Regions from separate parts of the Paenibacillus sp. NPDC093718 genome, predicted to be linked through region 1. Evidence: riboswitches for the same ligand, from Rfam matches in the RefSeq annotation. Region 1 holds a riboswitch; each other region holds the start of a gene.
What was found. A riboswitch is a leader RNA that binds a small molecule or an ion and turns the genes downstream of it on or off. The one in region 1 is predicted to bind cyclic di-AMP.

Region 1 (7,461 bases):
CAAAGGGCAGCGGTTGATGAACCGGATTGCGCCTTTTGTGGATGTCGTTCATTTATTCGGGGAGAACCAGAGAGGGAAGTTCTAGACGTTTGCAACGACGCACATGAGCACAGTGGACAAACGTCCCTTGAATCGTAAAAAGTCTGATCCCGTTAGCGTATGGAACGCGGCAGGGATCAGACTTTTTATTTAACGCACAAGGAGTCATCAAGTATTAGCCGACCAAGAACTTGATAATGACGAATCCGAAAAAGATGATGGTCATGAAACCAAACATCCCCACGAAGCCCATCATCAAATCGCCAAAGTCATTGCGTGGTTCTTCATTGATGTGCTCCCGTGGATCGTTAACGCGTACGTTTACATCCATGGTGCTTGCCTCCTCAAAAGGTGAACATGCCGTGCCAACACGAAAAACTTGACAGTCACCCGACTTGTTACTAGTAGTATACCCAATGCGCAAATCATTTGTAAAGATTGCATAAAAATCCCGTGAAATCCTCTTTCTTTAGGTGAGTATATTTCACTTTTTCCGGCCGATTGTGGTATACTAAATTCGTCGACCCATTCGACAATTAAGTTCGTACTATATGTAAAATTATCCGTGAGGAGGAGAATATAATGGCTATCGTAAACGTTACCGATCAATCCTTTGTAAGTGAAGTGGAAGGTCAAGGAACGGTTGTAGTTGATTTCTGGGCGCCATGGTGCGGTCCTTGTAAAATGCTTGCTCCGATTTTGGAAGAGCTGTCAACAGATCTTGGTGATGCTGTGAAAATTGCAAAGGTGAACGTGGATGAGAATCCGGAATCTGCTGCACGCTTTGGCGTAATGAGCATTCCGACCATGATTTTCTTTAAAGACGGCCAGCCTGTCGATAAAGTGGTAGGTCTGAACTCCAAAGAAGCCTTGAAGGGCATCATTGCAAAACATCAATAAGCAGGATTGGCCATAAACTGCAATCTGCTTTCATACAGCGCCTTCGGTGAAACCCGGAGGCGCTTTGTGTGGTTACTCATAGTGTTTTATATTTAGGGTTAATACTATATAATCTCCTTGGAGAGGAGGGACAGCATGGACGATTTTTCCAATCAGCTGCAGGAGCAGGAGAAGGCGCTGGAGAATATTCGCCACAAGTTAGCATTGCTGCCGGACCAACCCGGCTGTTACTTGATGAAGAATCATGAAGGCACGATTATTTATGTTGGCAAGGCCAAAGTGCTGAAGAACCGGGTACGCTCTTATTTTACCGGAAGCCATAACGGGAAGACCCAGATGCTGGTTTCGGAAATCCGCGATTTCGAGTACATTGTAACCGGCAGCAACATGGAAGCGTTGATTCTGGAGTGCAACCTGATCAAAACCCATCAGCCGAGATTTAACGTACTGCTGAAGGATGATAAAACCTATCCGTATCTTAAAATAACGAATGAAGAGCATCCCCGTCTGGAAGTGACCAGAAGGGTGCTTAAAGATAAAGCCAAATATTTTGGTCCCTACCCGAATGCTTATGCGGCACAGCAGACCAAGAAGCTCCTGGACCGGATGTATCCTTTGCGCAAATGCGGCGTCATGCCAAAAGAAGTATGCTTGTATTATCATATGGGGCAATGCTTGGCTCCATGTGTGAAGGAGATTCCAAAGTCTGCATATGAACAGATCACCGGGGAGATCACTTCATTTCTGAGCGGCGGGCATGAGGAGATCAAGAAGGAACTGCAGCGCAAGATGCAGGAGGCCGCGGAGGATTTGTATTTCGAGCGTGCCAAAGAGCTGCGGGATCAGATCATCCATATCGATACGCTAATGGAGAAGCAGAAGATTACGACGACGGATACGCGGGACCGCGACGTATTCGGTTACGCTGTCGATAAAGGCTGGATGTGCGTACAGATTCTGTACATGCGCCAAGGGAAAATGGTGCAGCGCAACAAATCCGTTTTTCCGTTCTACGGCGATGCGCACAGTGACTTTATGTCTTTTATAGCCCAGTATTACAGTGATAATCCTGCATTGCCGCAGGAAATTCTGCTGCCTGAGCCTCTGTTGATAGACGAGGCTGACCCGGAGTCGGTTACGGGAACGGGTGCGGACCAAGGTGTACGAAGCGCCGAGGCAGCCGTGGATTCGGCGAATCCGCTTTCCGCAGGGACATCCGATGAGCAGCAGGCAGCCCTTGCCGAGGCACAGGAAAAGCAGGCGGAAGCTGCGGGCATCGTGGATGCAGCCGGAGGGGCTGCCGCCCTGCAGGAATGGCTCGGCGTGAAGGTGCATGTCCCGCAGCGCGGCTTGAAGAAACAGATGGTGGGCATGGCGTCGGATAATGCAAAGGTGTCCTTAGACGAGAAATTCCGCTTGATTGAACGCGATGAAGAACGCACCTCGGTTGCAGCGGCGAATCTGGGCGAAGTGATCGGCCTCCAGTCGCTGAACCGGATCGAGGCATTTGATAACTCGAACATTCAGGGTACCAATCCGGTATCGGCCATGGTTGTATTCACCAACGGAAAACCGGACAAGAAGGAATACCGCAAATACAAGATCCGTACCGTGCTGGGACCGGACGATTATGATACAATGCGTGAAGTGATCCGGCGGCGGTACGAGCGTGTCTTGAAGGAGAACTTGCCGCTTCCTGATCTGATTGTGGTCGATGGAGGGAAGGGACAGATTTCTGCCGCCGTCGATGTATTGGAGAATGAGCTGGGGCTGTTTATCCCGGTCTGCGGGCTTGTGAAGGATGCCAAGCATAAAACAGCGCAGCTCATGGTCGGAGACCCGCCGGAGCCGGTTACGCTGCCCCGGGACAGCCAGGAGTTCTACTTGCTGCAGCGCATTCAGGATGAGGTTCACCGTTTTGCGATTTCCTTCCACCGCGAACAGCGCGGCAAATCGATGGTATCCTCCAAGCTGGATTCCATCCCGGGCATTGGAGAGAAGCGTCGCAAGCTGCTGTTGAAGCATTTTGGCTCAGTCAAAAAAATAAAAGAGGCTTCAGTCGAAGACTTCAAGCCCCTTTCAATCGGTGAGAAATTAGCAATGGAGATTCTTAAGGTACTTCGTGAGGAGGAGTCGTGAAATACGGCTTCTCTTTTTTTGTTGGATTGAAACGGTAAATCGCATACGCGACGATCGCCGGAAGCACCATGTAGAAAGCACCGATCAGCATGTTGCTGGTGTCCTTGAGCAGGATCAGGCTAATGCCCATCAAGATGCTGTTAAAGATGACATGGGAGAACATGGCCGCCAAATACCCGTATTTCAAAAAGATGTAGCTGAACAGCAAGCCGATGATAACCAGTTCAATGGGCCGGGAAATTACAGGGTATATCGGATAGAGTGTATGCCCGAGCGCCCAGATGATCGACGTGATCAAACTGGCCACGAACGTATTGCGGACGATCTTTTTTAACATTTTGATGCCGAACAGTCGATAGACGGCCTCCTCGGATATGCCGGCCAGCCAAGCCATCAGCGGAAAGAGCCAAGGATAGAGCATGTTGTAAGGCGACTGTGTGGCATCCGTGGTGGACCATGTATTCAAGGTCAGGCCCAGAACGACAAAGATAATGGATTGGACCCCAAGCAGGATGAAAGCCCACATATACCCCAGCTTCATGCTGTCCAGTACATAATGACCATATCCGGGTTCTTTGGCGCGCGGCCATGGATTGAGCCCGTCTTCTTTGAGCCATAGCCCGCTGCCTCCGACAAGGGAGAAATAGAGCAGCGCGGAGAAGATGAGCGAATAGACTGCATAGAAGATCATCATCCCGAGTATACCTGTTTGCGACATCCCCTCAGATTTGAAAACGGGAATCAGATTGTACGTATTCAGCATTTGAATGACAAACGGCAGCGCCGATAGGAACAGGCCGCGCTTAAACGACGTATAGGCTCTGGTCTTCACGCTGTACACAATCGCAAGAATGCCAAGGATGAGGGTGAACAGGCCATACCCTGCGAGCGTCAGCAGCGTGGCATCCTGAGTCTGCTTGTTGACATAGGCGGAATGGGCGGCCGGGACCGAAAAAGATGGCTCATAGGAGCGTAATTTCCCCTGCTCGAAGGTGAAACGGTGCTCCAATCTGGAATCGCCGATCTTGGATTCCGGGTCCACATACCGGAGCCGGGGTTCTCCTTCCCGGGTAACCAGCTCCAGTTGCGACGGATCATAGCCCGCTCGCTGGAGCCAAGGCTCCGCGAGAGCTTGCTTCTCGGCTAATGACATGCCGTCCTCAACAACAAGCAGCATCTGCCTTTGCACATCGCCCTTGTTCAGCTCAATCCGGTCATAGCTGGAGCGGGCGAAATCGTACGAGAAGCCGACGATGCCTGAATTTTGCATGTGCACGTCCACATTGAGGGCATTGCCACCCGGCTCGCTGAAGCGAACGCGGTATACGTCATAGGGATATTTGGCTTCATAGGTTTTGTTGTATTCCGAAAGTCTCTTTTCCTTCGCCAGATATCCGTAAAGTTCCGATTTGGATTGATATGTAACCAGCGTGTCATCCGTTTCCGCAGCCGTAAACTGCAAAAACTCCTGAGCAAAGCTTGCAGCCGCTTGCCGAGCCTGCTCCTTGGATATGATATTCGGAGATGCCATTTCGGTCGAATCCGGATTCGTCGACGGAAACACCTGAAATAATAGGAACAGAATCAGGCCGACTGCGGCAGGCGCGATGAGCTGCTGCAGATTGGGCTTCAGCTTCAAGGCCTCTCTTGCACGATTCATGAAATTCCTCCTCTAAGAAAGTTGATACTCCCACTGGTATTCGATATGCCTGATTAAGAACGCATAGAGTCAATATAACATAGTTATGAAAGTCATAAGCAGCTTATCCCAATATCCGGAATAATGAAACAAATCGATGAAAATGAATGAAAGGTTTCGAAAACGTTAGAGAACCCTATGCTTGTATTCTTGAATATGCCCAATTCGCGCTCTTTTAAAGATTTTTTGGGTGAAAAACGGCATTGGGTTACGTACCGGATTGCGATATAATCACATCATGCTTCAAGGAACCGAATATTCCAGCCGAATTTCGTACTGAAAATGGGGGAACCATGTAATTGGGGTGAATTTCATTATTCCTAGAATAATGAATAGGGCGACCTGTGAAAATGCCCGAATCCGTCAGCTAACCTCGTAGGCTGCAGCACAGGAACCAGACCGTAAAGGGCACTGCGTTTTCCAGTGTCTTTTTTTCTTGATTTTTTTTAAGAAGGTGACCGATTGAACTCTAAATTTAACTGGCTCAGGTTGTCTCCGCCGCAGATTCTCGTGCTTGGTTTCGCGGCCATTATTTTCATCGGGACGGCGCTGTTAATGCTGCCGATATCCACAAGTACAGGTGAACCGCTGGAATTTATCGATGCCTTGTTCACTTCGACATCGGCAACTTGCGTAACGGGTCTGGTTGTGGTGGATACAGGAACGACATTCAGCTCCTTCGGAGAGATCGTGATCATGCTGCTGATCCAGATCGGCGGGCTCGGATTCATGACGATGGCCACTTTGTTTGCCTTGGCTCTCAAAAGGCGCATATCGCTCAAGGATCGCCTCATTCTGCAGGAAGCGATGAATCAGTCCTCGATGGAAGGAATCGTAAGGCTGATTCGCAGAGTGCTCCTGTACTCCCTGATCATCGAGGCCTGCGGTGCCTTGATTCTATCGATCCGCTGGGCGTTTGATATGCCGATCGGCCAAGCGATTTATTATGGCGTTTTTCATGCGGTCACGATGTTTAACAACGCCGGTTTCGATTTGTTTGGCGATTTTCGGAGTTTGACCGGTTATGTCTATGATCCTGTAGTCAACGTTGTCGTGATGTTTTTGATTGTGTCAGGCGGCATCGGTTTTATCGTATTATCCGATCTGATTGATTTCCGGAAACAGCGGAGACTTTCCTTGCACTCCAAAGTAGTGCTCACCATGACGGCTACCTTGCTGCTGGTTGGATTTATCGTCATTCTTATTTTTGAATTCACCAATCCGAGGACGCTCGGTTCCCTGAATTGGGGCGGAAAATTCTTCGGCGCGTTATTCCAATCCGTAACGCCGCGTACAGCGGGCGCGAATACTATAGATATTACGGGGCTTAGACAGGCCACGCAATTTTTTATCGTTATTCTGATGTTTATCGGAGCATCCCCAGGGTCAACCGGGGGTGGTATCAAAACAACAACCTTCACCATTATGGTGGGGGCGGTCATCGCCATGATGCGCGGGCGCGAAGACATCGTCATGTTCCGTTATCGCCTGGCCCAGGAGCGGGTGCTGAAGGCACTGACCATTGCGTTACTGGCACTGCTGCTCGTTCTAACCGTATCGATGATTCTGTCGACGACAGAGGAGGGGGACTTCCTGGAGATCCTATTCGAAACGACGTCCGCCTTCGGTACGGTGGGTCTCTCCATGGGCTTAACGCCAGATCTGACGGTGTTCGGGAAGGTTTTGATCAGCATTACGATGTTTGCAGGGCGATTGGGGCCTTTGACGCTTGCTTATGCACTGGGGCCGAAAAAGGGTAAAGAATTATATCGTCATCCGGAAGGCAAAATGATTATTGGATAAGGAGTACTGGAGAGACATGAAACCAAAGCAATTTGCAATCATCGGTTTGGGACGATTTGGCGCCAGCCTGGCGCTTGAACTGATGGAACAGGGATATGAGGTGCTCGGCATCGACCGCAATGAAGAGGTTGTCGAGGATATGAGCGAGCTGCTGACGCACACGGTGGTGGCGGATGCTACCGATGAAGAGGTGCTTAAATCGCTCGGTATTCGTAACTTCGACTGCGGCATTGTTGCGATCGGAAACGATATTCAGATGAGCATCTTATCCGCCATCTTGTTGAAAGAGCTTGGTGTCGCCATGGTCGTTGCCAAGGCGATTTCGGTGCTGCACGGCCGGGCGCTGGAGAAGCTGGGCGTGGACCGGGTGATCTTTCCGGAACGGGATATGGGGATCCGGGTAGCTCACCAGCTGGTCACGCCCAATCTGCTTGACTATATCGAATTATCCAAGGACTATCTGATTGTGGAGATGACGGTCACGGACTGCATGGACGGAAAAACGCTTAGCGAGCTCAATACGAGGGTTCGCTACGGTGTCAGCGTGGTGGCCCTGAATAAACAATCCGGCATCATCGTAGCGCCGACAGCCATGGATGTGGTGAACTCCGGCGATATTATGGTCGTTATCGGCTCCAATGATAATGTGGATCGCTTTGAGTCTGAGGTCGTGAATATGCTCGAAAAATAAATATAGAAGAAAAAAACCTGACGGTCCTATATACCGTCAGGTTTTCTTCATTTTGTCCTCCTCCAGCTTACGGAACAGAATTTCCGTTTCATCAATCCAGCGGCTAGCCGCCTTGCTCAGCTCGGAGGCTTGGCCGTAGATCAGCGAAGTCGTTCGCCGGGTTTCAATGAGTGCCGGAATATGAATGTCG
Region 2 (7,461 bases), on a different contig from region 1:
TGCCGGCAGCGGTTGCCGAGAATACCATTAACAGGCGTGTATTGGCCGGCACCGGAATGGCCAGGCCTTCTACGAAGCCATTGCTTACTGTTCCGAGGGTTACGACGCCTGTGAGCGGCGGAGCCAGCGTAACAAGAGCGCCTGGTATCGGTGTGAAAATATTGCTCGTTGCTGGTGCGCTGTACAGTTGTGCTGTAATCGTAACCGTGGTTCCCAGCAGGGAAAGCGCCGCAGTAGTGCTAAAGGTAGCGGACAGTGCAGTGATAGTACCAGCTCGTGGCGTGTTAAACGCCATGTTAAGCAGAGTACCAGCTGCTCCAGTGAGGTCAATCGTACCGCCAGCCAGCGTAAACGTATTGGCCGAGTTACCAAATCCTACGAGACCAACGGATCCGACTAATCCGCCTAAAACGGTGGTCAGAGCAAGCGGTATGCCGGATGCGAATGGGATGATGGCTCCTCCGGCGGCTGCTCCTGTTGCCCCAGTAGCTCCAGTAGCTCCAGTAGGTCCCGCAGGTCCAACAGGTCCGACAGGCCCGACAGGTCCAGCAGGTCCAGCAGGTCCTGCAATACCGGTTGTCGGTCCGGCAGGTCCCACAGGCCCGATAGGTCCGACCGGTCCGATAGGACCCTGAGGACCTACCGGTCCACGGATAGCTTTTGGGCATCGACGCTTTTTAACAATACAAGCATGGTCTTTACGACCTCCGTGGCCTTTATGATCACCATGGCCTTTATGATCACCATGGCCATGAGACGGGCAATGCTTTTTCTTCGCATGAATGACTTTTTTCTCTATTTTTTTAAGAGCACACAATTTTCTCTTTCTAGAAGAACGTTCCAAATGAAGCACCTCCTTTAGATTTGTTCTATACTACGCAAATACTCTCGGTACGGCATGGGTTAATAGCGCATAAATGATAGATAAACAACTATAATTTCCAGAATGTACGCTAGCCCCGGAGGCATTCATCTATTGACGAATAGCAAAACTATAGGATGAATCTCGGATTGCCCTACGATATTCATAGGCTCTGTACGCAGCGGTTCAAAAAAAAATTTGCGCCGTATTTGCGCCGTAAATGTGTGGGGAAAGCTTTCACAATCCGAATGTAATTCATGGCATAAACGATCCACCACATGAATGAGTAAGGGAGGTATGTCAAATGCCTGCTATATAGCGAAAAACGAGACTGGGATAAAATTCCTGTATCGTTGGGGAAGAGGCTTGAATGAGGCATTTTTCATGCTTTTCATAGGCCCTGGAAGAACGGCATTTCCGCCTCTGAATTTCCAGAAAAAGCGGTTAAAGGGGTTTGACTTTTCCTGAAGTTCCCTTTATCATGGACACACGCTTAGTTTCCGGCATACATTTTCCGGAAAGCGGGGGAACCAGTTTCACCAGGGGCGAGTCACTTGGAATCACGAGTGTAGGGTACCATCTTACCCGAGTCCGTCAGCTAACCTCGTCAGCAGTGGATGGGTCTTGCATACATAATGGATGTTCATAACAAAGGCCCTTAATTCTCTTTAGGGGCCTTTTCTCTATTTTTTGACCCCCTGCTGGCGGAGCTATGTCTAGATCCCCTGTTTGGTGGTCTTTTTGTATTCTGCTAAAGAGGAGGGGCAAGGCCTGCAAATGTTTAACCAAAACCAATTAAATCGGTCAGATGGCATTGGGTTTAAGCGTGGAAGGAGATGGATGAATCATCTTCCCTGAAGGTCCGACCCATGCAAGGTATCTGAATACCCTTAAATCCCAGTTAACATATGAGTTAACATGGATAATTTCAACATGTCGTTTTTAAGAATTGCAAAGTCATAATGAAAGGTTGTGGAAAGTTTTGAAGAGAGTGGTTGTACTGATGTTGTCATTGATTATGGGGGTGTCGCTTGCGGCTTGCGGCGACAAAGGGAGCACATTGGAGCAAGCCATTGAGCAGGGGTATATCACCGTGGGATTTGCGAATGAGAAGCCTTATGCCTACAAAGAGGCCAATGGGGAACTCACTGGAGAAGCGGTCGAGATTGCCCGTGTTATTCTGGAGCGGCTTGGCATCAAGGAAATGAGGGGAGAGCTTACGGAATTCGGTTCGCTGGTTGCCGGACTTCAGGCCGAGCGGTTTGATCTAATTACCGCAGGCATGTTCATTAATCCGGATCGCTGCTCTGCCGTATTGTTTGCTAATCCGGAGTACAGCATCGGGGAAGCCATTGCGGTGAAGCAGGGAAATCCGCTGGGACTCGGAAGTTACGAGGACATTGCTAAGAACGACCAGGCCAAGGTAGCCGTTATGACCGGAGCCGTTGAAATCGGCTATTTGGAGAAGTCCGGCATTCCTACGGACCGGATCGTACAGGTTCCAGATCAGGCTTCGGCCATCAGCGCCCTTCAGGCAGACCGGGTGCAGGCAATTACCATGACGGGGCCGTCCCTGCAGGCGATGCTGGATTCGGCCAGCGACGACAGCATCGAACGCGTGGCTGATTTCGAGCAGCCGGTCATCGACGGCGAAAGCGTTCGCGGTTACGGAGCTACGGCTTTCCGCCAAGCGGATACCGAGTTTCAGGAGGCTTATAATGCGGAGCTGCAAAAAATGAAGGAGTCGGGCGAGCTGCTCGAAATTTTGCAGAAGTTCGGGTTCACAGAAGAAGAGCTCCCGGGCGAGATGACGGCCGCTGCGCTTTGCGGGGAATAGCATGCCGAATTCATGGATTGATTTTCTCCCTACGCTGCTGAAAGGGGCGGAGATCACGATTGTGGTTGCTTTCTTTTCAGCCATCCTTGCGGTCGTGATGTCCTTTGCAGCCGGGTTATGCCGACTGTCGAAGCTGTGGATCATTCGCACGTTGGCAGCCGTGTACGTGGAAGTCTTTCGGGGGACCTCCTTGCTGGTGCAGCTGTTCTGGTTGTATTTCGCCCTTCCGTTCATCGGCGTCGAGCTTCCGAAAATGCTGGCTGCGATCCTCGCGATCGGGCTGAACTTCGGCGCATACGGCTCGGAAATCGTTCGCAGCGCCGTGTTGGCCGTTCCGAAAGGACAATGGGAAGCCGCCGTAGCGCTTAATCTGAAGCCTTGGCAAAGATTGTGGAATGTCATATTGCCTCAAGCGTCCCTGCGAATGCTTCCCCCTTTCGGGAATCAGCTTGTGGAGCTCATCAAATCCACCTCACTGGTTTATTTCATCACAATGGCGGATTTAACGTATCAGGCGATGGTGCTCCGCAATAATTACATCTCCTGGACGACCGAGATTCTGGTGCTGCTGCTCCTCATGTATTTTGTCATTGCTACGCTCGTTTCGCTGGCAGTTCGACTGCTGGAGCGTAAATGGACAGCGGGGAGGCTATAGTCATGTGGGATTGGAACTATGTATGGGATATCCTGCCCCAGCTCTTGAGTGCATTAAAAATGACGGTATGGGTGACGATCTGCGCTTTCGCGGTGGCATTGATCATCGGATTACTGCTTGCTTTTGCAGCGCGGAGCCGATTTAAGGTGCTGTCACTAATAACCAAAGGAATGATCGAATTTATTCGCAATACACCGCTGCTGGTGCAGGTCTTCTTCCTGTATTACAGTCTGCCGCTTCTTACCGGAATTTCCATTCCGGCCTTCTATGCCGGGGTGATCGGTCTCGGGCTGCATTACAGCACATATCTGTCCGAGGTGTACCGATCCGGAATCGAGGGAGTGCCGAAGGGACAATGGGAGGCTGCCACAGCACTGAATTACACGAAAGCCCAAACCTGGCGAAGTATTATCCTGCCGCAAGCGGTGCCGCCGATCATTCCGGTACTGGGTAATTATTTGATTGTTATGTTTAAAGAGACGCCGATTCTATGCGCCATAACGCTTGTGGAGATGATGCTGACGGCCAAAAATATCGTGTCGCAGTCGTTCCGCGCATTTGAACCGTATACGATGGTCGGGATTCTGTTCCTGATCATCAGTTATATCGCCTCATTGCTTGTGCAAAGGCTGGAAAAACGCATGAATCTGCAGCGTGGAAAATAAAAGGAGGGAATCAATTGAATGCCGTTGTGATCGATGAGCAAGCAAAAGCGTCGAAGGTGCCGCAGCAGGAGGGAAATCCCGTTACCGCTACGGGTACAAAGCCGATTGTGAAATATACCGGCGTGACCAAGTCGTTTGGTGATCTACAGGTGCTTAAAGGCATCGATCTGGAGATGCAGCCTGGAGAAAAGGTGGCTGTGATCGGTCCGAGCGGATCGGGCAAAACAACGATGGGCCGGATGCTGATGACGCTGGAAGAACCGACCGAGGGAACCATCGAGGTTGATGGCGAGCTGCTCTGGCATATGGAAGAGAAGGGCAAGCTGGTTCGGGCCAATGAAAAGCATTTGCACCGGATGCGCTGCAATGTTGGCATGGTCTTTCAGCATTTCAATCTGTTCCCGCACATGAACGTGCTTCGCAATGTGACGGAGGCCCCACGCAAAGTGCTGGGTTTATCCAAGGAGGAGGCGGAGGAGCGGGCCGTCTCCATGCTCAGTAAGGTCGGTTTGGCCGACAAATTGAAGATGTACCCGTCCAATCTGTCCGGGGGCCAGAAGCAGCGGGTTGCCATCGCCAGAGCGCTGGTCATGCGGCCGAAGGTTATGGTGTTTGACGAGGTGACCTCGGCGCTTGATCCGGAGCTGGTCGGCGAAGTGCTGGAGGTGATCCGGGAAATTGCGGATGAAGGCGAAATGGCCATGATGCTGATTACACATGAGATGGATTTTGCGAAGGAAATCGCGGACCGCGTCATCTTCGGAGCCGATGGTAGGATCGTTGAGCAGGGCACGCCGGAGGAGATATTCGATAATCCCCAGAGCGAGCGGCTGCAGAGCTTCCTGCAGCGATTCCGCTCGAACGGAAATTAGTTCTGGAAAGAGGTGATTGTATAGAATGGCTGTGGATACCGATACCGAAATTGTATACCGAAGACCGGAAGCCCGGGACGGCACCCGGGTGTGGGAGCTTATACGCGACACCGGATCGCTTGATCTGAACTCCCCCTATTGCTACATGCTGCTTGGAGATTACTTCCATGATACCTGCATGATCGCCGAGCATGAAGGAGATATCATCGGTTTTATTTCCGCCTTCCGTTCTCCTCGCAACCCGGAGACGCTGTTCGTATGGCAAGTGGCCGTTGCTAATTCGCATCGGAGGCAAGGCGTTGCAAAGGCGATGCTGACAAATCTTATGAATCAGAAGGCATGCCATGGCGTCCGTTACATTGAAGCTACGGTATCGCCGAGTAACATGGCGTCCCGTCGTTTGTTTCTCGGATATGCCGAGGAGAAATCCATTCCCAGCACCGTAACCGTAGGTTATGGAGCAGAGATGTTCCCCGATGGAACGTCCCATGAAGATGAGCCGTTATTCGTGATTGGCCCCTTTTTCAATGACATTTAAACAAATGGAGGGAACTATGGACAACCAAGTCATGGAGAAACCGAAGCTTACTGTGTTTAACAAGCTGGAATCGGAAGTAAGAAGTTATTGCCGGAGCTTTCAGACGGTTTTTGACAAGGCCCGGAATGCGAAGCTGTGGGATACGCAGGGCAATGAATACATTGATTTTTTTGCGGGAGCCGGCGCTTTAAATTACGGACATAACAATGAGAAGATTCGCGAGAAGGTGGTCGACTATATCCTGAAGGACGGCGTCACGCATAGCCTGGATATGGCTACGGGTGCGAAGGAAACGTTTCTGACCCGCTTTCAGGAGGTCATCCTGAAGCCGCGCGGGTGGGATCACAAGGTGATGTTTCCCGGTCCGACCGGAACGAATGCCGTGGAGGCCGCGCTCAAAATCGCCCGTAAAGTAACAGGGCGCAGCACCGTTATGTGTTTCACGAATGCCTTTCATGGCATGTCGCTGGGATCGCTGGCGGTAACCGGCAACTCCTTCAAGCGCCAGGGTGCCGGCGTGGATCTAAGCCACTCCGTGTTTATGCCGTATGACGGTTACTTTGGTGACGACGTGGATACGATGGCATATATGGAGAAGCTTCTGGATGATCCGGGAAGCGGCATTCCGCTGCCGGCCGCAGTGATCGTCGAGGCGGTGCAGGGCGAAGGCGGATTGAACGCCGCCAGCCGGGAATGGCTGCAGAAGCTTGCGAGCATCTGCAAGGATAAGGGAATGCTGCTGATTTTGGATGATATCCAGATGGGCTGCGGCCGAACCGGGCCGTTCTTTAGTTTTGATGATGCCGGCATTGAGCCGGATATCATATGCCTCTCGAAATCGATTGGCGGCTTTGGCTTGCCGATGGCGATTACGCTGATCAGACCGGAGATCGATATATGGGAGCCGGGGGAGCATAACGGTACCTTCCGGGGCAATAATCTCGGATTCGTTGCCGCGGCCGAAGCGCTGAATTATTGGAAAACGAAAGATTTCCAGCTTGATATCGGCATCAGGGAAAATCGGATTCGCCAATCATTGGAAGGCGTTGTGAAGGATTATCCCCAGCTCGGCGGCGAAATCCGCGGCAGAGGCATGATTCAGGGGGTTGCTTTTGATAAACCGGAGCTCGCGGGCAGGCTGTCCGAGATGGCCTTCGAGCATGGACTGATTATGGAAACGTCCGGTCCGTACAGCGAAGTGGCAAAGCTGATGCCGCCACTAACGATTGAAATGAACACATTGGCACAGGGATTGGGGATATTTGAGAACAGTATGAAACAATTAGCTGCAGAGGAGAGGTTGTCATGATTGTTAAACATTTGGAAGAGATCGTGGATACCAAAGACGATATCGATACCCAGACATGGAATTCGAGAAGGCTGCTGCTGACGAAGGATGGCATGGGCTTCTCTCTCAATGATACCCTCGTCAAGGCCGGAACGGAGACGCTGATCTGGTACAAAAACCACGTCGAAGCCGTGTACTGCATCGAAGGAGAGGGGGAAATCGAGATTGTCGGGGGTGAAACCTACTCGATATCCCCAGGGATGATGTACGCGCTGGACGGTCATGAGAAGCATTATTTGAGAGCACGTTCGCAAATGCGGATGGTCTGCGTATTCAATCCGCCGCTTACCGGTGCTGAAGTTCACGATGAGGAAGGAACCTATCCGCTGCTCGCCCCAATTTCAGACTAAGGAGATGATATGCGATGAGTAATAATCATGTGTCGGCCTTTCAGGAAAAAGAACTGGACGTTTATCCTTCAAGAGTGCATTCGGAGCCCCGGATCCTAAAGAGACAGGATCCTGTCGTTCATTCGGAATGGACGCCGGATGCTGCGTTAACGCAGGAGCAATCCGACTTCTATGAGCGCAACGGATATTTATTCCTGGAAGACTTCTTTGGTCGAGAGGAGTTGTCGGTATTTCAGGCGGAAGCCAGCAGTTTACAGGTATCGGCAAGAGAGCTGAACCAGGATGAAGTGATCCGGGAGCCGGGCGGGAACGAAGTTCGATCGGTCTTTGCGGT
Region 3 (7,461 bases), on a different contig from region 1:
GTACCGCGACGATACCGATTATTAAGCCTATAATTGTTGAAATTTCCATACCACACCTCATCCGTGAGAAATAAAATAACGAATCCATTCGTCAGAACGGCTCTCATGGAGAACCGGGCCCCTTATGTGGGGCGTTATCCTATTTATCGTCAGGTCGGGCTTTTTTTTTTAGTTGTAATTTCCGGTATAATGGAAGGAAGGGAAACGAAGCTAAGTACGGCAAGGAAAGGAGTGATTAAGATGGGCGTTAAGCACGGAAGGGATTATGGCGAAATTCTGGCAGAACTAACCGAGGCGGTCGGGCGAATTTCCGACAGCTATGTCTTCTTTGAAATGGAAGCTGAGGATTGGGGCAATCTGGGTGAAGCCGAGCAAAATGAGGTTCATGAGGCGCTGGCGGAGGATTTGTTTTATGCGCTTGGCACAGAGCCGGTGATTAACGTTGGCAGCGGCGTGGTCATGCATGATCAGACGAACCATCGAATACATATTTTGATTGGTGAAGAAGAGTTGGCTTTTGTGGCCCTTGTGTAATCACTCCAGTTATCAACAGATACAGGGCAGAATAGAATAGATGACAGATAGCCCATATTACGTGTTAGTCGGCTTTAAGATAGGTTTTTTTCGGGGAGGAAGATAAAAGATGCTTTATACGCAGCAAGAAGTAGAGGCTCATCTGGAAAAGCTTGAGGGTTGGGAATTTGAACAAGGGAGATGGATTGTACGAAAGTATACCTTCTCCTCCTTCATGAAGGGAATCGCTTTTGTTGATGAAGTGGCAGCTATTTCGGAAGCTTTCGGACATCACCCCTACATCACCATAGATTATAAAGTCGTTACACTTCGTCTCACTTCTTGGGACGACGGTGGCATTACGGCTGTGGATATTAAGGAAGCGCAGCAGTTTAACGAAGCCTATGAGAAGAGTCGTTCGAAGGATGGCAAGGCGGCACAATAGAAGGGAAGACCATTAATCCCTTCAGAGGCCCCGAATATGTAAAAAACACGCTTGCACCGGGAACAACTCCAGGTGCAAGCGTGTTTTGCGTTTAAGCTGATTTATTTTTTCTCAGCAAGGTACAGCGCGATGTTTGCGATTTCATCAGGTTTAAGTTGGTCTTTAAAGGAAGGCATTCCCTTACGACCTTTGGTTACAACGTTGAAAATCGCGTCCGCATCCATGTGTCCGCCTACTTGATTCAAAGCCGGCCCAGCGCCGCCTTGAAGTTGGTCGCCGTGACAGCTAATGCAGCTTGCTTTCAGTGTGGCTTCCGCTGCGGCTGCATCGAGAGTCACTTCCGGCATGGTCGGCTTCTCTTCCTGAGCTACCTGTTCCTTACCTGGGAGCGTAAACATCAGCGCGATAGCCAACGCACATGCGACGAAGAACAATCCGCTCATGATCCATTTTTGCATCGTCATATCGTCCCTTCTATGTATACTGCACTTTTGCACTTGTCTCCATTATAAACCAACATCCATAGACAGCATAGCCAGTTGTGACAAAAAAAGCAACTATACGGCGTAGCTTCATAAAAAGTACACAAAATTGTGCTTTTTCATATAGACAAAGATTACTATTCCTCATTTGCCGGGGGCTCATACACCATACAGTGGAAAAGGGCGTTGCCCGTTGGCGTAAGCCGCTCATACGTATCGGTGATGTGAAAGCCTGCCCTTTGATAAGCGCGGATTGCTCGCTCATTCCAGGTCATTACCTCAAGGTCAATTTCGTCGGCAGGCCGCCTCCGTTTGGCTTCCTGGACAATCGACTGCATAAATCGTTTACCCATTCCACGCCCGCACCAATCAGGCCGCATGCCAAGTCCAATTCGTGTAACCTCATGCATCGGAAACAGCTGGGCAAATCCCCAGAGGGCCTCCCGCTCATCCAGAACCGAGATGTACTGTCCCAGGCGAATGTCCGGATCGCCAAACTCCACCTCAAGCCCTTTCATCTGCTCCCAGGGAAGAAAGCCATAGATATTATAGGGAGGAGGGTAGGCCCAAGCGCATATTTCTTTGGCGTGCTCTTCACGCATGACTACGGCGTGAAATGTAATCGGTGTGGCATCCATTTGCGAAGTCCTCCTATCGTCTGCATAAATAATAACCATATTACGAACATCCAAGTCGCATCAAAAAAGCCCGCAAAAGAGAGGTAAGGGCTCCTTTAACGGGCAAGCAGTATGTATAGGGAAGAATAGCCTCTATAGCTTAGGATGATTCACCGACCGACTCTTCATACTTATCATCACTCATGATACGCTTTGCACCCACGTATCGCTGATCGTAGTAATCCTCTGCCAGGCGGTTGATAACCACGCCGCGGTTGGAGGAAGCATGGGCGAATTTGCCATCACCGACATAAATGCCGACGTGGGAGATGCCCTGGCCCGATGTGTTAAAGAACACCAAATCGCCAGCGCGCAGCTCCTTACGGGACACGCTTGTCCCCATGTCGAATTGAGAGCCGGATTGATGCGGGAGCTTCAGACCGAGTTTAGCATAAACATACATGGTGAAGCCGGAACAGTCAAATCCGCTCGTGGTTGTACCGCCGTAGCTGTATCTTGTACCTAGAACTTTATCGATTTCCTGATCCAGCGCACGATCAGCAAACACGCTGCCAACGCCCAAAGTGAACAGCAGCGTGATACTTAGGGCTGCTGTCGATAATGTTTTCTTCAGCATGGTAAGCTCCTTTTTCGTTTGCCGCGAGGCATAGCAATCTATATATTAAAGCACTTACATTAATGACAAAGTTGTTACTGCGTCCATTCTAGCAGACAGCAAGCGAGATTGGCAATTATTTCTTGATGGATTTCGCTATTTTTCAATAGCATTAGCTGTCGAAGCAATAAAAAAATCAATATTTTTCCAAAATGGGTGTTTAATGAAGGGAGAGAAGGGTATATAAAGGATAGAAGATGTGAAGACATGGCAAAGTGAAGTGAACTTGTATAATAAATTTCATTTTTTTTCGAAAAGCGGGAACTTTTTCGTTGTCCTGAACGTTATAAAGGTATAGAGAGAATAAACAAAAGAAAAAGCCGCTGGATGAGATCGGCACAATCTCATAAACCCAGGGCTTTCTTGTAAGAGTAAATCAATTAAGTTCCAACATTAATTGTAGTTTACAGCTACGGATTTGTACGTATTCTGACTCATAATTCTCTTAGCGCCTACATATCGGTTGGCGTAATAGCTCTGGCTCAGCGGACTAATAATGACACCACGCGAAGATGAAGAATGAGCGAATTTGCCGCTCCCGACATAAATACCCACATGAGATACACCTCTACCGGATGTGTTGAAGAACACGAGATCGCCAGCTTTCAGGTTGCTCTTGGATACGGCCGTACCTACTTTGTATTGAGCTGCAGACGTACGGGGCAGGCTAAGGCCAAGCTTCTTGTAAACATAGCTGGTGAATCCGGAGCAGTCAAAACCATTCGTTGTAGTTCCACCTGTTTTGTAAGAGACACCAATGGCTGGTTTGATTGCAGTATTTAATTTGGAATCGGCGAAAGCGCTTCCGGTCCCTAATGTGAGTGCGAGTGCGAGGCCTAGAGAAACAGCCGTTAACTTCTTTTTCAAAACAAAAGCCCCTTCCATTGCCTGCGAGGTTAGCTTAAGGGTTCGGTTGAAGGTCCCCTATGATCCCTCTCTTGCGAGATCAATTCACCCAAAACGGATCCCCCGCTTCCCATATCGTTATGGGAATTCGGCTCCTTAAAATGTTGATGAACCCATTCATTGACGTTTGACGTTCCAACATAGTTAGCGAATTACATCGTTCCAATAAAAAGTTACAGTAAAGATGACAAAGTTGTTACTAACATATTCGTTATTTTAGCAGAGTATTAACAATTTGGCAAACGAGGAAAGATTATTTTTAAACAAAAAAACCTGTCCCCCTCTTGGGGAAACAGGTTTTTTTGTAATTTGGCGTTCAGAAATTTGTAATATGGAGGATAAAAGAACTCTTATTCTCTGTAAAATCAAGCCCGGGATAGAAACGTGTCGCTTCCGATTACAGCTTATTCGCGAGCATGTTTCATTATTTTAGGGTGACGAATTGTAACCATTAAGGATGCTGTGAGGAGGAATCTCTCCACAAATGATATTGAGCGGACATTGCCCAAATTTGGAAAAGTCCATTCAGGAAATAAGAGGCTTGCTGAATAATTAAGCCGATCAACCCGGCCCAGAAGAGCGAGGCCGAGCTCAGGAGCAGCAGAATGACACAGGCGGATCCACTGATGGTGATGGATAACAGCATTGCCATGCCCAAGCGGCGGAAGAGCGCATGGATCGAGCTGATCATGCTGGAATCGCCTGTACGGCCAAATTGCATATAGAGTAATAACAAGCGGATCAGATAGGCGTACAAGAACCAGCCAGCTGCATAGGGCAGTGCATGAAGCAGCAGAACAGGCTCCTGAATTCCATTCAGCAGAATCGGGAGGATTTTGGGCAGAATCCAGTAACCGGGCGCGAGGGTGAGAATAAGCTCAACCAGATAGAATAGCGTTACGGGTTTCCACAGTTTCCGCATGCCAGTGAAGAAGAATAAACCGCGCTCGCCCTTGGCTTCCTGGTGAAGGTTGTAGAAGATGCCAGCCCGAATGAGCGGGGTGAGGCTCATCCGGATCAGGAGCAAACCGGCCAGAAGCCATCCGTAGGTGTGTACTGTGCTGCTCAAGGATAAGCTCATCTCGCCCTCGTAGAAGAATAAAAGACGGCTGAGCTCGTTAGGGGCGGAATCCGGATATCGCATCAGCAGGGGGACGACTGCCGATTTTACGAGACGGTACAGGCAATATCCCCACAGCAAACGATATAAGAAGAGCAGGATCGAGACGTATAGCTGGTCTTTAACACTGGTCCACCCTTGGCCTGCGTAACTTTTCATGTGCTCCCCCCTCACCATGACAGGCTGCCGAACAGCGTCTCCACAAGCTTGGTAATACTGAGATTCCAGCGTGTAACCACCGTCGGATCCATTCCTGCCTTCATATAGTTATTAATGTGTTTGTTCTCTAGGACGATGGAGTACTTCGGATCAACCATGGCCCAGGCGAGCGGAGAGCTGTACTCCAGGGTGTAAGCAACTTTGCCGTCTTTGCCGCTCCAGGTTCGTTCCACCGTTTTGCCGTCCTCAAAGGCGAACACGATCGGCACATCGCTGATATCCCCGTCCTTGCTCGTAATCTGGACCGTGGACTCATATCGAGGATTTTCAGCCGTGCCTTTATTTTTGGTTTTGATCACGTCGATGGCGACATCCGCCATCTGGCTTCCATATACATATTGGTCAAAATACGACTGCCAGGACGTTTTGCTTACTTGCTCGACGACTTTCTGAAAGTCAGATGTGGTTGGATGCTTGAACCGGTATTTTTGGGCATAGGTGTGCATAATCTTGCCCATCATCTGTGGACCGACCTGCCGTTCGATGCCTTGCAGCACCAGCTTGCCCCTCGTATAAACATTCAGTGCATAGTTTTCGTGAGAACTGTATTTCCAGGATTCCATCTTCAGCGGTGCAGGGGAAGAAATGGATGCTCCCTGAGCCGCCGTATTGGAGGTAATACCGTATTCTTTTTCCATGACTCGTTCTTCTGCATAGGTTGCAAAGGCCTCGTCCAGCCAGGCTTCCTCAAATTCGTTACTTGCGATCATTCCGTAAAAATATTGATGGGCGATCTCATGAATGACGGTCCGTTCGAGCTCATAACCCGGCGAATCGTTCTTGGCACCGAAGGCCGTGACCAGCGTCGGGTATTCCATACCGCCTGCACCGTTGCCTGATTCCGGCGGAACGACGATGGACAACGTGGAATACGGATAGGTTCCGTACCATTTTCCAAACGAAGCGAGTGCCGACTTAGCGGCATCAAAGTAACGCTCCTTTAAGTCTTTATGGGCTGGATCGAGATACAGCTTGATGCGGACGCCGGGTACGCCTGGTGCGGAGAATGCTTCTTCTGCCGTGACAAAGTTTGGCGATGCCGACCAGGCAAAATCATGCACGTCATCCGCGTAAAACTGATAAATTTTTTCCCCGTTTGATTTTTGGGCAGGCTTGGTAGGGAATCCGGTCGCGGCGACAATGTAATTTTCGGGCACTCGGATGCGAACGCTGTAAATGCCGAAGTTGGAGTAGAATTCAGAGTTGCCGTGGTATTGATGAAGATTCCAGCCTTCCTCTGCTCTTCCGCGATGACCGGCCGGTTCATAGACCGAAATTTTAGGAAACCATTGGCCAGCCATAATAAAATTCTCGGTGGTTCCCATGCGAGCAAATATTTTGGGAAGCTCGACCTCGAACTCCAAGTGAATGGTAACACTCTCCCCGCTCTTGATGGGTTTAGGCAATCGGAGCTTGGCAAGGCTGTGATCCTTGATGTTGCCATCATCGGGTTGAACAAATTGAAGGCGATGGGTCAGGGCCAGTCCTTCGGTTGTTTTCACGCTGGTAATGGTCATGGAGCCGTATCCGTCATCTGGCATGGGATCGGAACGAAGCCTGCCGCCCGATTCCTTCATAAAAGTCGTGTCATTGGAAGCAAATGCATTGGGATACAGATGAAAGTACAGCTCGTTTACGCTTTTTTTGCCTGGATGAGTCCAAGTGAGTGTCTGTTTGCCCTTGAGCTTGTTCTCCTCAGGCTCGTACCGAACATCCATATGATATTCCACCAACCGGTCGCTTAAGGCCGGAGCGAGAATATTAGGCTGCACCTTAGGCGGTGAGAGCGGGGCCTTCTCCACGGCAGAGGCGGAGGGCTTGCCCGCATTTGGGGCAAGAGCAGACGCTGAGGACCCTGGATTCAGAAATATCGGCATCGATCCTGCAAGCAAACCTAGGGCAAGCAGGGATGATAGAAAGACTTTGGCACGTGGTGGGACCATATCGAACAACCTCCCGTTGACAAGCATCTAGTGCATGTATATGTTTGCTTTTGGGGGATTATTAGTTAAAATAAAATTATTGGGACATGGTTATCAATTTAGCAGCTGATACGTAAAGAATCGGCTCTGATATAGGAGGGCGGCAGCAGTGGAGAATGAAGAGCAGAAGCAGGGTGCGAAGAAACCGATTGCTTTGAATATTATTAATAGCAAGAGTAAGCATAAAGGGTTTGGATCAGGCTCCATCGATCTGAACAGTCTGTCACCCGTCATTATCGATAATGGCGAGGCCCGAGTGGATATTGGGGCCATGCATGCCAAGAGTAAGGTGGAGAAGGGTATCCGTTTCAGCATGAACCGGGATGAAGTGCCTAATGGACGCCAGGTATGGATCGTGTGGGTGGCTGTAGATCGTACCGCGGAAGGACAGCATTATGCAGGCATGACCGCCTGTGAAATGTGGATCGACCACGAGGCCCGTCGTGGCTGGAAGATCCTCGCCGATCATGTGAATAAAATGGACGCGGCGATGAAGCGCAA
Region 4 (7,461 bases), on a different contig from region 1:
ACAGGAGCAGGTAGTCGCGCCCGCCGGCTTTGGAATCGGTCCCGGACATATTGAAGCCGCCGAACGGGTGGATGCCCACCAAGGCGCCGGTGCATTTCCGGTTCAAATACAGGTTGCCGACATGGAAGTCGCGCCGGGCTTGCTCCAGGTGGGCGCGGTTGTTCGAGATTACCGCGCCGGTCAGCCCGTAGTCAGTATTGTTGGCGAATTGGATCGCTTCGTCGAAGGAGGCGGCTTTCGTGAAGGCCACGACCGGACCAAAGATTTCCTCCTGGGAAATACGAGCGGTGCTGGCGACGTCCGCGAAGATCGTCGGCTGTATGAAATACCCCTCCGGATCGCCCGGGAACCCGCCCAGTACCAGCTTCCCTTCACTTTTTCCGATTTCGATATAGTCCAGAATTTTACGGTAGGCCTTATCGTCAATAACGGGTCCTACCTGCACCTCGGCGTGAGACGGACTGCCGATCACCAGCTTCTTGGAGCGGTCGATAACCTTCTGCAGCACGATATCATAGACGTCTTCGTGAACGATGGCTCTGGAGCAGGCAGAGCATTTCTGACCGGAGAAGCCGAATGCGGAAGCAGTAATCGCGTCCGCCGCGAGCTCCAGATCGGCCTCACTGTCTACAATAATGGCGTCTTTTCCACCCATTTCGGCAATGACGCGCTTGATCCATCGCTGCCCCGGCTGCGTCTTGGCCGCGCGCTCCTGAATCCGCAGTCCGACGTCGCGTGACCCCGTAAAGCTGATAAACCTGGTCAGCGGGTGATCCACCAGATAGTCACCCACTTCCTGGCCCGGTCCCGGCAGGAAGTTGACGACGCCCGGAGGCAGGCTGACTTCTTCCAGCAGCTCCACGAATTTGGCGGCAATGATCGGCGTGGTGCTCGCCGGCTTCAGCACAACGGTGTTGCCGGAGACGATGGCCGCCGTGGTCATGCCAGCCATAATCGCGAGCGGGAAGTTCCACGGTGGAATGACGATGCCGACGCCAAGCGGGAGGTAATAGAGATGATTCTCTTCCTCCTCGTGGACCGTCAGCGGCTGGGGCGTGCTCAGGCGCTGCATTTCGCGTGCATAGAATTCCATGAAATCGATCGCTTCGGCCGTATCCGCGTCGGCTTCGGCACGCGTCTTGCCGGCTTCGAGAGTCATGAGCGCGGAGAACTCGAGCTTGCGCCGCCGCATGATCGCCGCGGCCTTGAACAGATAGCGTGCCCGTTCGCTCGGCTCGGTGTGCTTCCACGTCTCAAAGGTACGCGCTGCCGTCTGAATGGCTTGTTCGGCAAGCTCGGTATCCGCTTGGGACACGACGCCGATGACTTGGCGTTTGCGCGACGGATTGACCGAATTTGCGGTGCGCTCCGTATGGATTTTGGCACCGCCGATGACCAGCGGGTACGATTGGCCAAGCTCGGCTTCGACCCCGGATAACGCCGCGTCGTATAACTTGTTGTTCCATTCGTCGTTGAAGTCCATAAATGGTTCGTTCCGAAAAGGTGCTCGCATGGGGAGGCCCCTCCTTAACATGATATGAATCGAAGCTTCAGGCCAATGGTCCAGCTGCGAATGCGTCATGGTGGCATGGTTAGGAACTCCTGGTGAAAACCTCTATGTAAGATATGTATGTCTTCCTGCATGCCGTCATGATTTTTGCATATGAGTTAGATAGAGTGATTTTGGTTTACCTTGCAAAGGGGGCGCGCGCATGGACGGAACCGAGCTTTACCGTAAAGTGATCCTGACGGTGTCCGGCAATAAACTCGTGAAATGGTTGTCGATCAAGTACGGCCGGAAATTGGCGGGCCGATTCATTGCCGGCGATACCTTGGATGAGGCACTGGATGAAATCGAGAGGCTGAACGCGAAGGGCATTCTTGTCACGCTGGACCATCTGGGGGAGGGCATCCGGACGCTGGATGAAGCAGCCGGGTATCGGGAGGAATATTTGAAGCTGGTGGAAGGGATCGCGAGGCGTGGAGTGCAGTCGAACGTATCGCTGAAACCGACGCAGATGGGCATGGCACTGGATCTGGAGAAGGCGTATGAGAACATCAAAATGGTGGCGAAAAAGGCGAAAGAGTACCGCAATTTCGTTCGCCTGGATATGGAGGATTCGCCGTACACCCAGGCGACGATTGATATGACGCTGCGGCTCCATAAGGAGGGGCTGACCAACGTGGGGACCGTAATGCAGGCCTACTTGTTCCGTACAGAGGAGGACGTCAAGAATTTGATGCATGCCGGTGTAAATCTGCGGTTGGTCAAGGGGGCGTACAAAGAGCCGGGAACCATCGCCTTTCAGCAGAAGCGGGAGGTTATGGACAACTATAAGAAATTGATCAAAATGCATTTTGATCAGGGTGCTTACGTCGCGATTGCTTCGCACGATGACAACATCATCGACTGGGTGAAGGTATTTGCCGAGCAGAGCCGCATAGACAAACAGGAATTTGAGTTTCAGATGCTGTACGGGCTACGGATGAACGATCAGGCGGCGCTTGCGCAGGACGGCTATCGCATCCGGTGTTATATGCCCTACGGAACCATGTGGTACCCGTATTTCACCCGGCGGTTGGCAGAGAAGCCGGCCAACCTGATGATGGTGCTCAAAAATATGTTCAAGTGAGCAGGTGAAAACAATGGAAGCGAGGACGGTAGTTCTTTCTAGCTGATGTCCTAGAAGAAATAATACGCCTCCGAGCATTCCATCAGGAAGGAACGCTCCAGCGGCAGGCTGCCTAACCGCTTACGGGTGATGTGCTGTTGCAGATTGGTCTCCAGATCGGCGAGGGCCGATACGGCGAGCTGCATTCGTGCGGATCCCCATTGCTGCTGCTTCTGGGCATAGCGAACGGCCTCGGTCACGGGCATACCTCTCAGCCTCGTAAAGACGGATGCCCAGCGGACCAGATCCGCGAATTCTCTCGTGCTTGGCAGGGCATATTCGGCATACCCGGCCGCGTCTTTGCAGCTGATTTTGAACAACCCGCAGTTCCAATCTCGGTCGCTCCAGGGGATAAAGCGTTCAGCTGAGCCCCGGTCGAAACGAAATATCTCCATGTAGCTGATGAGCTCTGCATTTAATGCAGGCGATGCGGTTTCGATGACGGGGGCCAGTGCGGCCTCGATGAGTTTCGTCATGATCTGCGCTCCTTTATAGGAATGTTATATGCACGGCAAAAAGGCCTGGTGAGCAGAGTAACCCCGCTCTCCAGGCCTATTTATCGTTAGAGGCCCTGCTACAGTGGCCGCTTCGCTTAAGGCTCGGGTGGTGTTCTCTCTCAAAGCGCGCCTACGAGGTTAGCTGACGGATTCGGGCTTGAGAGCACCCTACCGCGATGCCTGATCATCAGGCCTGCGGATTCACCCCATTCACCAACAGAAGCTCCGTTGGCGGTTTGGTTCCCCCGTCTCCCGATCTGTCGAGAGCTCAGCGTAAACGAATGTTTCGAATGATGGATGAATCATACGCCGGAGGACTCTAAAAGTAAATGGCCATATTGAACGGATACATTCCGAAAATCGATGAAAACCGTAAAAGAAAACGCGTACATTCGGTCGTGACATCTATTATCATGGCAAAATCTCGGTATCTCGATAGATTGCGATAAATACAAGAAAACAAGAGAAATACATAGTATAGAGCAGAATTCAAGAGATAATGGGGCGAAACCGGTCAGATCCTGTTCGACATAACGCTACATGTGTTTTTGCTCACATTTACTTCCTGCAAGGCCGGACGTATGATACGAACTATGAATTGACGGACATCGGCGGCAGGCATACGGGCAGCCGTTCCATGAAGACCTAAAGGCTGTGTGAGAGCTGCCGGGCTTTTATGGATCGAATCTCGGGCGAGGGCACCATGGGCCTTCGCTGAAAATGCAGGATGATGCGACTCTCACCGCTCGAACCTGATGCTGTGCTGTTTTGCCGGACCTGGATGTTAGTCAATGGCTAATAGAATAACATGCTACTCGTTTTTAATTTTCGCTGAGTCCTTGAATGGAAAAGGAACGGGGGAACCAGTCGGGAGATGAACTTGATCTCTCAGGGGTGAATCCCATGGACAAGATAACGGTCTATGGGTAGGGCGACTCTCACGCCCGAATCCGTCAGCTAACCTCGTAAGCGTATCGAGAGAGGCAACGATTGTCGTGGACTTGGGCCACGGTGTATTTCACCGTGTTCTGATGAAGAAGCCTGCGGGAAGAGTTCTTCTCTTTCCCCAGGCTTCTTTGTTGTTGTCTTCTCTTTCTGAACTTCTTAGGAGGAGAAATAAAGATGGAGAAACCGCAGGAGTTTATCCTGGTATCCGCGCCTAACAAGGCCGGGGAAGAATTTATCCGCCAGCTGATCTATATGCGCATTTCGTTTGCGGCCATAGCCAACAACCGGGTTGAACAGGAGAGGCTGCGAGAACTAGGCTGCACCAACATGATTCTTATCGATACAAGGGATGAACAAACCTGGATCATTCCCGAGTTTCCCGTCAGCAAGGTGTATTTGTTTGAGAGCAGCTTGAACCTGTGCTGCCGCTATTTACGGATCTGCCGGACATGGACGACGGAGTCGATTTATGTGATTACCCATTCCAGCAATCCTCGATTGATATACAAGGGACTGGGTGCCGATGTGGTGCTTCATACGAACCATCATCAGGTATCCTTCCTGATTTCATCCATTGTCAGCTAAGCGCCTTGGCTGATGTGACAATGAGGTTTTAGGAGGTTATTTTCATGCAGGATTTATATATGGTGCTTATCTTGGGAGGAACCTACGGACTGTTCATGCTGTTTATGTCCTGGTGCGGACGCGTAATTTCGGAAACGGAGGTGGATTAGTCGTGATGATCATTTTAATATGCACGCTCTTTATTTTTCTATATTTGATTTACGCGCTGATTCACCCTGAAAAATTCTAGGGAAACAGCTGAAGGAGGAAGGCATTCGTCATGGGCATTTTACAAATTGCCATCGTTATACTTGTTCTGGTGCTGCTGGTAAAGCCTCTCGGAACTTATTTATATCAGGTGTTTCGCAATGAGGGGAATGGAACGGATAAATGGTTCTCCTGGTTGGAGAAACCGATCTTCGCACTGATTGGGTTGAAAGAACGAAAGGGAATGACATGGAAAGGGTATGCCATCAGCTTTGTGATAACGAATATGGTGCTGGTCGCAGCGGGATATTTGATTCTTCGGTTGCAGAGAGTATTGCCCTTCAACCCGAACGGCATCGACAATATGGAATCTACCTTGTCGCTCAATACGATCATCAGCTTTATGACGAATACGAATCTCCAGCATTACAGCGGGGAGTCGGGATTATCCTATATGGCCCAGATGGCCGTCATTACGATGATGATGTTCACGTCCGCGGCGACCGGGCTGTGCGTGGCGATTGCGTTTATCCGGGCGGTGACCAGCAAAGGTACAACCGTCGGCAACTTTTTTGAGGATTTCGTCAAAGCCCACACCCGGGTGTTCATCCCGGCCGCATTTATCATTGCGATGGTACTGGTTGCGCTGCAGGTGCCGCAGACTTTGAAGCCTATGCTCAGCGTCACGACGCTTCAAGGAAGCGAGCAGCAAATAGCTGTGGGGCCGGTGGCTGCGCTGGAATCGATCAAGCATCTGGGCACCAATGGGGGCGGGTTTATGGGGGCCAACTCGGCGCATCCGTTCGAGAACCCGTCCCCGCTGACCAATGTGATCGAGATTCTGTGCATGTGGAGCCTCGGGGCGGCGCTTCCTTACACATTTGGTTTGTTCGCGAAGAGCCGCAAGCAGGGCTGGATTATTTTTTCGGTGATGATGACCTTGTTTATCGGATTCCTGTCCTTGAACTATGCCGCTGAAACCAACGGCAACCCGGCATTAAACCAGCTGGGCATCGACGCCTCGCAGGGCAGCATGGAGGGCAAGGAGGTCCGGTTCGGGATCGCTCAATCCTCCCTGTTTACGACGGTGACAACCGCGGCCACGACCGGGTCGGTCAACAACATGCATGATACGCTCACGCCGCTTGGCGGGATTACGCCGCTATCCCTGATGATGCTGAACTCCGTTTTTGGCGGAAAAGGCGTCGGGCTGATGAACATGCTCATGTATGCGATATTGGCAGTGTTCCTGGCTGGTCTTATGGTTGGCCGAACACCCGAATTTCTAGGGAGAAAAATAGAGGCGCGGGAGATGAAGCTAATTGCGGTTGTTATCCTGGTGCATCCATTGATCATTCTGGCTCCGACCGCACTTGCGCTGATGACGGATGCGGGGCAGGCAGGCATTACCAATGCAGGCTTTCACGGCATCTCACAGGTATTGTACGAATACACGTCTTCCGCGGCCAATAACGGTTCCGGATTTGAGGGTCTGTCGGATAACACGCCGTTCTGGAACATTACAACCGGACTGGTCATGCTATTCGGGCGTTACATTTCGATGATTGCCTTGCTGGCAGTGGGCGGCTCGTTGATGCGGAAGCAATGGGTTCCCGAGACGCTCGGGACGTTCCGGACAGATAATAAGCTGTTTGCCGGCATTCTGATCGCGGTGGTTCAGATTATCGGTGCATTGACCTTCCTGCCAGTACTTGTGCTCGGTCCGATTGCTGAGCATCTGACGATCCGTTAATAGAAAAGGTGGCCTATTTCCATGAATAATACGAGAAAAAAAGCGATGTCCAAAGAGATGGTCCGTCAGGCGCTGAAGGACAGCTTCACAAAGCTGAATCCCGTCCTGATGATGAGAAATCCGGTCATGTTTGTTGTGGAGGCCGGGACTCTGGTTGTTCTGTTGATGACGTTATTTCCATCCTATTTCGGGACAGAGGGCAGTATCGGATTTAATGTGACGGTACTTGTCATTCTGCTGTTGACGCTGTTGTTTGCAAACTTCGCAGAGGCGCTTGCCGAAGGACGCGGAAAGGCGCAGGCCGATTCCCTTAAGCAGTCGAAGCAGGAAATGACGGCACATAAAGTGATGGAGAACGGAGGGGTACAATCCGTGCCGTCCACGGATCTTCGCAAAGGAGATATCGTGATCGTCACGCAGGGCGAGATGATTCCCGGGGACGGGGAAGTCATTGCGGGCCTTGCTTCCGTTGACGAATCGGCGATTACCGGCGAGTCCGCCCCCGTCATTAAAGAAGCCGGCGGCGATTTCAGCTCGGTCACCGGGGGGACGCGGGTTGTCAGTGATACGATCCGCGTCCGGATTACGAGCGATCCCGGGGAATCGTTTATCGACCGGATGATATCGCTTGTTGAAGGAGCTTCTCGCCAGAAGACGCCGAATGAAATTGCGCTGAATACGCTGTTGATCGTCTTAACGCTGATATTCCTGATCGTTGTCGTTACGCTCGCTCCGATTGCGAAGTATCTTGGCATCGAGCTGTCCGTTCCGGTGCTGATCTCGCTGCTGGTATGTCTCATCCCGACCACGATCGGGGGAT

Region 2: another riboswitch for cyclic di-AMP. It lies ahead of ehuB (ectoine/hydroxyectoine ABC transporter substrate-binding protein EhuB); the one in region 1 lies ahead of ACQKPA_RS26880 (TrkH family potassium uptake protein).
Region 3: another riboswitch for cyclic di-AMP. It lies ahead of ACQKPA_RS31540 (C40 family peptidase); the one in region 1 lies ahead of ACQKPA_RS26880 (TrkH family potassium uptake protein).
Region 4: another riboswitch for cyclic di-AMP. It lies ahead of ACQKPA_RS12125 (hypothetical protein); the one in region 1 lies ahead of ACQKPA_RS26880 (TrkH family potassium uptake protein).

Annotation. Positions count from the first base shown of each region.
Region 1 is NZ_JBNNUS010000011.1:61,669-69,129, forward strand. It holds gene dnaI (primosomal protein DnaI) at 1-85, shown strand, start outside; gene ACQKPA_RS26860 (hypothetical protein) at 215-370, opposite strand; gene trxA (thioredoxin) at 622-939, shown strand; gene uvrC (excinuclease ABC subunit UvrC) at 1,075-3,078, shown strand; gene ACQKPA_RS26875 (CPBP family intramembrane glutamic endopeptidase) at 3,050-4,738, opposite strand; cyclic di-AMP (ydaO/yuaA leader) riboswitch at 5,030-5,174, shown strand; gene ACQKPA_RS26880 (TrkH family potassium uptake protein) at 5,240-6,580, shown strand; gene ACQKPA_RS26885 (potassium channel family protein) at 6,597-7,271, shown strand; gene ACQKPA_RS26890 (LysR family transcriptional regulator) at 7,308-7,461, opposite strand, start outside.
Region 2 is NZ_JBNNUS010000012.1:55,703-63,163, forward strand. It holds gene ACQKPA_RS28015 (exosporium glycoprotein BclB-related protein) at 1-844, opposite strand, end outside; cyclic di-AMP (ydaO/yuaA leader) riboswitch at 1,343-1,488, shown strand; gene ehuB (ectoine/hydroxyectoine ABC transporter substrate-binding protein EhuB) at 1,866-2,699, shown strand; gene ehuC (ectoine/hydroxyectoine ABC transporter permease subunit EhuC) at 2,701-3,354, shown strand; gene ehuD (ectoine/hydroxyectoine ABC transporter permease subunit EhuD) at 3,357-4,019, shown strand; gene ehuA (ectoine/hydroxyectoine ABC transporter ATP-binding protein EhuA) at 4,034-4,891, shown strand; gene ectA (diaminobutyrate acetyltransferase) at 4,917-5,429, shown strand; gene ectB (diaminobutyrate--2-oxoglutarate transaminase) at 5,446-6,738, shown strand; gene ACQKPA_RS28050 (ectoine synthase) at 6,735-7,127, shown strand; gene thpD (ectoine hydroxylase) at 7,142-7,461, shown strand, end outside.
Region 3 is NZ_JBNNUS010000018.1:50,640-58,100, reverse strand. It holds gene motA (flagellar motor stator protein MotA) at 1-49, opposite strand, end outside; gene ACQKPA_RS31565 (hypothetical protein) at 241-534, shown strand; gene ACQKPA_RS31560 (4a-hydroxytetrahydrobiopterin dehydratase) at 644-958, shown strand; gene ACQKPA_RS31555 (c-type cytochrome) at 1,060-1,416, opposite strand; gene ACQKPA_RS31550 (GNAT family N-acetyltransferase) at 1,578-2,078, opposite strand; gene ACQKPA_RS31545 (C40 family peptidase) at 2,218-2,691, opposite strand; gene ACQKPA_RS31540 (C40 family peptidase) at 3,127-3,600, opposite strand; cyclic di-AMP (ydaO/yuaA leader) riboswitch at 3,604-3,743, opposite strand; gene ACQKPA_RS31535 (hypothetical protein) at 4,091-4,918, opposite strand; gene ACQKPA_RS31530 (M1 family metallopeptidase) at 4,930-6,921, opposite strand; gene ACQKPA_RS31525 (YwhD family protein) at 7,070-7,461, shown strand, end outside.
Region 4 is NZ_JBNNUS010000003.1:499,300-506,760, reverse strand. It holds gene pruA (L-glutamate gamma-semialdehyde dehydrogenase) at 1-1,513, opposite strand, end outside; gene ACQKPA_RS12130 (proline dehydrogenase family protein) at 1,713-2,633, shown strand; gene ACQKPA_RS12125 (hypothetical protein) at 2,684-3,148, opposite strand; cyclic di-AMP (ydaO/yuaA leader) riboswitch at 3,281-3,453, opposite strand; cyclic di-AMP (ydaO/yuaA leader) riboswitch at 3,989-4,157, shown strand; gene ACQKPA_RS12120 (hypothetical protein) at 4,292-4,702, shown strand; gene ACQKPA_RS12115 (potassium-transporting ATPase subunit F) at 4,857-4,931, shown strand; gene kdpA (potassium-transporting ATPase subunit KdpA) at 4,962-6,641, shown strand; gene kdpB (potassium-transporting ATPase subunit KdpB) at 6,663-7,461, shown strand, end outside.